2 regions of the Rhizobium sp. 01N447_2 genome follow, and region 1 is predicted to be linked to the other one. Evidence: predicted binding sites of a transcription regulator. Region 1 holds the regulator's gene; the other holds the start of a gene.
The links. Region 1 encodes LexA, which represses DNA repair genes until DNA is damaged. Its sites were predicted from a motif close to TGTTCNNNNTGTGTTCNG; they were not measured.
Positions count from the first base shown of each region.

Region 2: a site for LexA is predicted at 1,663-1,680, ahead of AC1ECN_RS10975 (DUF5680 domain-containing protein). Genes of this name have one in related genera too.

Region 1 is NZ_JBFTQY010000107.1:3,356-6,831, forward strand. Features, by position in the region: gene kdsA (3-deoxy-8-phosphooctulonate synthase) at 1-732, opposite strand, end outside; gene AC1ECN_RS35935 (VOC family protein) at 729-1,625, opposite strand; gene lexA (transcriptional repressor LexA) at 1,824-2,543, shown strand; gene AC1ECN_RS35945 (ComEC/Rec2 family competence protein) at 2,524-3,476, opposite strand, start outside.
Region 2 is NZ_JBFTQY010000013.1:149,408-152,883, reverse strand. Features, by position in the region: gene dnaE (DNA polymerase III subunit alpha) at 1-1,216, opposite strand, end outside; gene AC1ECN_RS10975 (DUF5680 domain-containing protein) at 1,727-2,191, shown strand; gene AC1ECN_RS10970 (ABC transporter ATP-binding protein) at 2,303-2,986, opposite strand; gene AC1ECN_RS10965 (lipoprotein-releasing ABC transporter permease subunit) at 3,001-3,476, opposite strand, start outside.

The DNA of each region.
Region 1 (3,476 bases):
TTCGATGAAGACCCCGGCGATACCGACAGCCACCGCTGCGCGCGCCAGCGTTTCCACGAATTCCCGCTGACCGCCGGAAGAATCGCCCTGCCCGCCCGGCTGCGCCACAGAATGGGTCGCATCGAAGATAACAGGGGCGCCCATCGCCGCCATGATCGGCAGCGAGCGCATGTCGGAGACCAGCGTATTGTAGCCGAAGGAGGCGCCGCGCTCACACAGCAGCACGTTCGGATTGCCGCTGGCATTGAGCTTCTTCAGGACGTTCTTCATATCCCAGGGAGCGAGAAACTGGCCCTTCTTGACATTGACGACGCGGCCGGTCTTGGCGGCGGCGATGAGAAGGTCGGTCTGGCGGCAAAGGAACGCCGGGATCTGCAGGACGTCGACGACCCTTGCCACCTCCGCGCATTGCTCTGCGGTATGAACGTCGGTCAGGACAGGAAAGCCGAATTCCTTTTTCAGGTCGGCAAAGACCTCCATGCCCTTTTCGATCCCGATACCGCGTTCAGCCGAGAGCGAGGTGCGGTTCGCCTTGTCGAAGGAGCTCTTGTAAACGAGGCCGATGCCGAGCTTGCCGCAAAGCTCTTTCAGCGTGCCGGCAACCATGAAGGCGTGATCGCGGCTCTCCATCTGGCAGGGGCCGGCAATCAGCGACAGGCGGCCGGTATTGGAAAAGCTGACCTGGCCTTGGTCCTCGCCGATCCTGACTTCGGAATTCGTATCAGTGCTCATCGTGTTTCCTCGAAGGCGAAGAGCGCGCCCTGCCCGGGCGCAGGCTTCACCACAATGCGATTGTTCTTGCGCGTGTATGTCACCCCGTTAGCAGCCAAATGCGCTTCTGTCACGGCAAGATCGGCGACGGCAAAGAGGATTGCCCTGCCGCGCAGGCCGCGATCGCCGGATGAGACGGCGATGTCAAAATAGGCTTCCAGCCCTTCCGGCGTCATCAGGCTGATTTTCGCGTTCGACGCTGCGATATTGACGCCAAAACTCGTTTTCTCGACTGCCGCTTGCGCCACGGCAAGGCCGACGAAGGCAGCAAAGGCAGCGGCGGCGGGTGCGCAAAGCGCTATCTCGGTTATGCCGATGACGCCATTGGCATGCGTCTCCAGCGCGCCGCGGTCGGCCGGTAGCGGATTGACGCGCTCGACGGTGAAGAGAAAGAGGTCAGGCGCGCGCAGGTCGCCGGCGAAAGCCAGTTTGAAGCCGGCAATCGTCTGCGCACCGTCCGGCATCGTCATCGGCCGGGTGAACTGCAGCACTTCGCCAGCGCTCGATCCGTCGCCGACGAAGTTCTGATGATCGAGGCTGGCATCCTCACTGCCGAAAGCCAGCCCCGAAAGCCCTTCCTCGCCGCAGCGGAAGYGGAAGGCACGGTTGCGGGCGGTGAAGACATTGCCTTGCCGCGCCGAAGCCTCGCTCTCCTCGGCGCTCGCAATCCCGAGCGGCTCCAGATAGGTCTTGTCGGCAAAAAAGACGCAGGCATTCTCCGTTCCGAAGGGATGGCGCGCATCGGCGGCAACGGTGAAGCCGAGCTTGCCGAGCCTTTCGCGCGCCACATCAATATTGACGACGGGCAGCACGACATGATCCAGCGGATGCGGTTTGCCGGAATGCGTGTTCATCATAATCCTCCTCAAAACGGCAAGAGATGTGCGACAGCGCCACCCTCAATGCAAGACTTGTGTCCCAATCCGGCGAATGAAAATAAAAATCTCGACGAGTTGGCGCGAAGTTTTACGGAAATTTAGCTACTTGCGGAACACATATGGAACATATAGTGTCTGTTCTGGATTTGTTTCAATCACGAGGTCACAACGTCGATGCTCACGCGCAAACAACAGGAGCTTCTCCTTTTCATTCACGAGCGCATGAAAGAATCCGGCGTTCCGCCGTCTTTCGACGAAATGAAGGATGCGCTGGACCTCGCCTCGAAGTCCGGGATTCACAGGCTGATCACGGCGCTCGAGGAACGTGGCTTCATTCGCCGCCTACCGAACCGCGCCCRTGCGCTTGAGGTCATCAAGCTTCCGGAGGCCTATAGCCCTAGTATCCAGCCCCGGCGCGGCTTTTCGCCGAGCGTCATCGAGGGCAGCCTCGGTAAGCCCCAGCCGGTCGCCGCCCCCGCTGCCGCAAAGCCCGTCGCCGACAACGGCAACTCGGTCTCCGTGCCGGTCATGGGCCGAATCGCTGCCGGTGTTCCGATCTCGGCGATCCAGAACAACACCCACGACATAGTCGTTCCGGCCGACATGCTCGGTTCCGGTGAACATTATGCGCTGGAGGTCAAGGGCGATTCGATGATCGACGCCGGCATCTTCGACGGTGACACGGTGATCATCCGCAACGGCAGCACCGCAAGTCCCGGTGACATCGTCGTGGCTCTCGTCGACGACGAGGAAGCAACACTCAAACGCTTCCGCCGCAAGGGCGCCTCGATCGCGCTCGAAGCCGCCAACCCGGCTTACGAGACCCGAATCTTCGGGCCGGACCGCGTCAAGGTGCAAGGCAAACTCGTCGGTCTCATTCGCCGCTATCACTGACACTGGGCGGGCCGGATTCGGCAAAACTGTTGCTGCGCCAGTCATAGGCGCGATGGCGCATCCATGGCCGCGACAGATCATCGAATGCGGCTGTGACGTCCAGGCCGGCATCGGCGAAGCGTAATTCGACGGAACCGGTCCTGCGCAGCGTCTCACCGGTGAAGAGCGTCGCACCTGAGCGGCAGCTGTTGAAGCGCAGGCGCACCGACGTCACGACGATATCGGCCGCATCGCAGGCCGGACCGAGATAGGCGGCATTGTCGATGACAGCAACCACGCGACCATTGCCAAGCCTTGATGTGCACCAGGCCTTCTTGACGCAAGAAAAGCGGTTTGCGTCAGCGCTCGTTGCAGCCGCCCGCATCGCCGACCTTGCTTCGTTCTGCTGATCGCGGGAAAGCCTGACGCGGCGGTCTTCTCCCTCCGGCGGGATAGCAGGCCCCTCCAGCATCTTCGGCGGGTGATGCGTCGGCAGGACCAGCGCTCTCTGCCACTGGTCGAAGATGAAATCCGGCGGTCTTTCGCGGTTGGAAGCCATGGCCGCCGTCTCGACGACCGCGACGAGACCACCATCCTCCGAAATTACCAGATCCGGCGGCCGGGGAACTGGCAGAAGCAACAGGATGAGTGTTGCGACCGCGATGATTGATGTGCCGATATGGCGCAGCCGGGTGCGGAGCAGCGTCAACAGCAGAAAGCCGGCGACGGCGACCGCGAAATACCAGGCGGGCAAGCGGCCGACGTCGATATTGCCCCCCCAGCCGGACACGGTCTTTGCGACCGCGATCACCAGATCGAGGCCGAATCCGACGACCTTCCAGGGCAAAACGTCCAGACCGAAAGGCATGAGCAGCATCGCCAGCAGGCCGGCCGGCATGATGATGAAGGAGATGATCGGCATCGTCGCGAGGTTTGCCGGCAGGCCGTAGGCGG
Region 2 (3,476 bases), on a different contig from region 1:
CGACGTCGGTGATCGTCAATGCATAGGCGACCAGCGAACCAGCGCCCGAACCGCGGCCGGGACCGACCGGAATGTCGTGCTGCTTGGCCCATTTGATGAAGTCGGCAACGATCAGGAAGTAGCCGGGGAAACGCATGCGCTCGATGACGCTGAGCTCGAAATCCAGCCGTTCGCGATAATCCTCTTCCTCGTAACCCGGCGACATGCCGAGCGTCGAAAGCCGCATGTCCAGCCCTTCGACCGCCTGGCGGCGCAGCTCGCTCGCCTCGGCGCGTTCGGCCTCCTCGGCATCGTCGGTCGCACCGGTGAAGCGTGGCAGGATCGGCTTTCGCGTCTTCAGCACGAAGGAGCAGCGCGTGGCGATCTCGATCGTATTTTCCAGCGCTTCCGGCAGGTCGGCGAAGAGCTTGACCATCTCGGCCCGGCTCTTCAGATAGTGATCCGGCGTCAGGCGAAAGCGGCTGTCGTCGGAGACGATGGCGTTGTGCGCGACCGCCATCAGTGCATCATGAGCGTCGTAATCGTCGCGTGTCGGAAAGAAAGCCTCGTTGGTCGCAACCAGCGGCAGGTCGTGGGCATAAGCGAGCCCGATGATCTTCTGCTCGTGCCGCTTGTCGTAGGTGCCGTGCCGCTGCAGCTCGATATAGAGCCTGTCGCCGAAGAGACGTTTCAGCGTGAGCAGCCGGGCTTCCGCCTGAGCGGGATGGCCTTCCTTGATCGCCACGTCGACCGGCCCGGTCAAGGCGCCGCTCAATGCGATCAGCCCTTCCGTGCCCGCCTCCTCCAGCCAGGAGGCGCTGATATGAACGGCCTGGTTGCTCTCGCCGCCGAGATAGGCCCGGCTGACGAGATCGACCAGCCGTTCGTAACCGGCATCCGTCGCAGCGAGAAGAACGATCGCCGGCAGCTTGACCAGGGCCTGCTGACCGCCGCGCTTTTCGGTTTCCAGCCCGTCTTCCATGTCGATCGAGACCTGGCAGCCGATGATCGGCTGCAGGCCTTCCTCCATCGCCTTCTGGGAGAATTCGAGGGCGACGAACAGATTGTTGGTGTCGGTAATCGCAATCGCCGGCTGGCTGTCGCCGGTCGCCTTGTAGAGGATCTTCTTCAGCGGCAGCGCGCCCTCGAGAAGCGAATAGGCGGAATGGACCCTCAGGTGGATGAAACCCGGCGTGCCGGTCGCCTCACCCGTTGAACCCTTTGCCGTATCCGCCATGACATGCCTTCCCAATCACCCGAATGAATCGGACGCATTGTCGGCATAGAGGGCGATGATGTCCAGAAGAAGTCCCGCGTCCGGACCGCATGATTGCCATGCGATCCCCTGAAAACTTTAGAACGCCATGACGATGAGCGAGAAGCTGGCAACGAACATTGCGATGGAGGTGAATGCTGCGATATCACGGATCATGTCAGTCATCGGGCTCTCCTTTACTCGTTATGTTTTCAATTTGTTCCATGTATGTTCCATTGTCAACAGGAATCTTTTCCTCCTGACTTGTGTTCAGAAAACCCTGAAACGACGCGGCGAATCGACAAAGCCTCTTTGCGAGGGTCTGGGAATGCCGGGCAGCTGCCTCGTCATCCTCATCTATTGCGGATCGTTGATACCTGCGGATGGCGGGGACAAATCATACAAACAATCGATCGATTCTCCCCGTTTGTTCTATTTATGTTCTCGGCGTCCCGATGTATCTTTGCGGCTTGAGACGGAGGGAACGACGATATGCCCGATATTGCGATGCTGAACGAATTCGTCGTGGAGGCCAAGGCTGCGACCTATGTCGGCGGCGGAGTCCCACGCACCCCTTGCCGGCCGGGCGCTCACGATATCGGCTACGAGCGCGGCGACTGGCGTTATCTCGACAGTTATTTCGGCGGCGCCGATTTCGCCGGACAGGAGGTGGTGTGGCTCGGCGACGAGCCCATATGGGCGATGAATTATTTCGGCTGCATTGTCGCGCCTGATCTCATCGATGGAAGTGCGGCGGGAGCGGTGATCAAGGCAGCGCTTTCAGCGATGTATCGGCAGGGCCGGTTCCTCGGCGGAATGGAATTCGACCATCCAGTCGGCCGCTATATCGACCGCAGCGAAGGAGGATGCGAGCGCTTCAGGGGCAATGAATGCATCATGGTCAACGGCCATGAGGCCTATCAACTCGACTATCGCGGCGGGCTGATCATCCCCTGATCGCAGCCTCAAAGCGRATCGCGTCAATCTGGATTCATGCGATGRGCTTRAAGTCTTTGATTTATGCATGTCGTTATCRCAAAACWGCTGCGRACTTTTGGGCGACATGCATTAGAAATCGACGACCTTGCCGTCGGAGATCGTCACGCGCCGGTCCATGCGACGAGCGAGTTCATGATTGTGGGTGGCGATGAGGGCAGCAAGGCCGGACTGGCGCACGAGCGCCTCCAGCGCGTCGAAGACATAGCTTGCCGTTTCCGGGTCGAGATTGCCTGTCGGCTCGTCGGCAAAAAGCAGGGTCGGCGCATTGGCGACGGCGCGGGCAATCGCGACGCGCTGCTGCTCGCCACCGGAAAGCTCGCCCGGGCGATGCGAGCCACGATGGCCGATGCGCATATAATCGAGAAGCTGGCCGGCCCGCTCTCCGGCTTCCTTCCAGGAAAGCCCGGCGATCAGCTGCGGCATCATGATGTTCTCGAGTGCCGAGAACTCCGGCAAGAGGTGGTGGAACTGGTAAACGAAGCCGATTTCGCTCCGGCGGATCGCGGTGCGCTTCTCGTCGCTAAGGCCGTCACAGGCATGACCGTTGATGTTGACTTCACCACCGTCCGGATGCTCCAGCAGGCCGGCGATATGCAGCAGCGTCGATTTGCCGGTGCCGGATGGAGCGACGAGAGCGACGATCTCGCCCTTCGACATCGAAAAATCCGCGCCCTTTAGGATCGAGAGCAGCGTATCGCCCTGCCCGTAATGGCGTTCGACGCCGGTAAGCTTGAGAACGACGTTGCGTTTCATAGATGCGGCATTCCTTATTCGTAGCGCAGGGCCTGCACCGGATCGAGCCTGGAGGCACGCCAGGCCGGGAAAATGGTCGCGATGAAGGAGAGCGTCAGCGCCATGACGACGATCGACATCGTTTCGCTGAAATCCATTTCGGCCGGCAGCTGGCTGAGGAAATAGACCTGCGGATTGAAGAGAACGGTGCCTGATACCCAGGAGAAGAATTGGCGGACGGATTCGATGTTGACGCAGACAAGAACGCCGAGCAACACACCGCCAATTGTGCCGACGATCCCGATCGCCGCTCCGGTCATGAAGAAGATGCGCATGATCGCACCGGCGCTGGCACCCATGGTACGCAGGATGGCGATATCGCTGCCCTTGTCCTTCACCAACATGATGAGGCCGGAGATGATGTTCAGCGCCGCGACAAGCACGATCAGCGTCAGGATCATGAACATGACGTTACGCTCGACCTGTAGCGCCGAGAAAAAGGTCTGGTTGC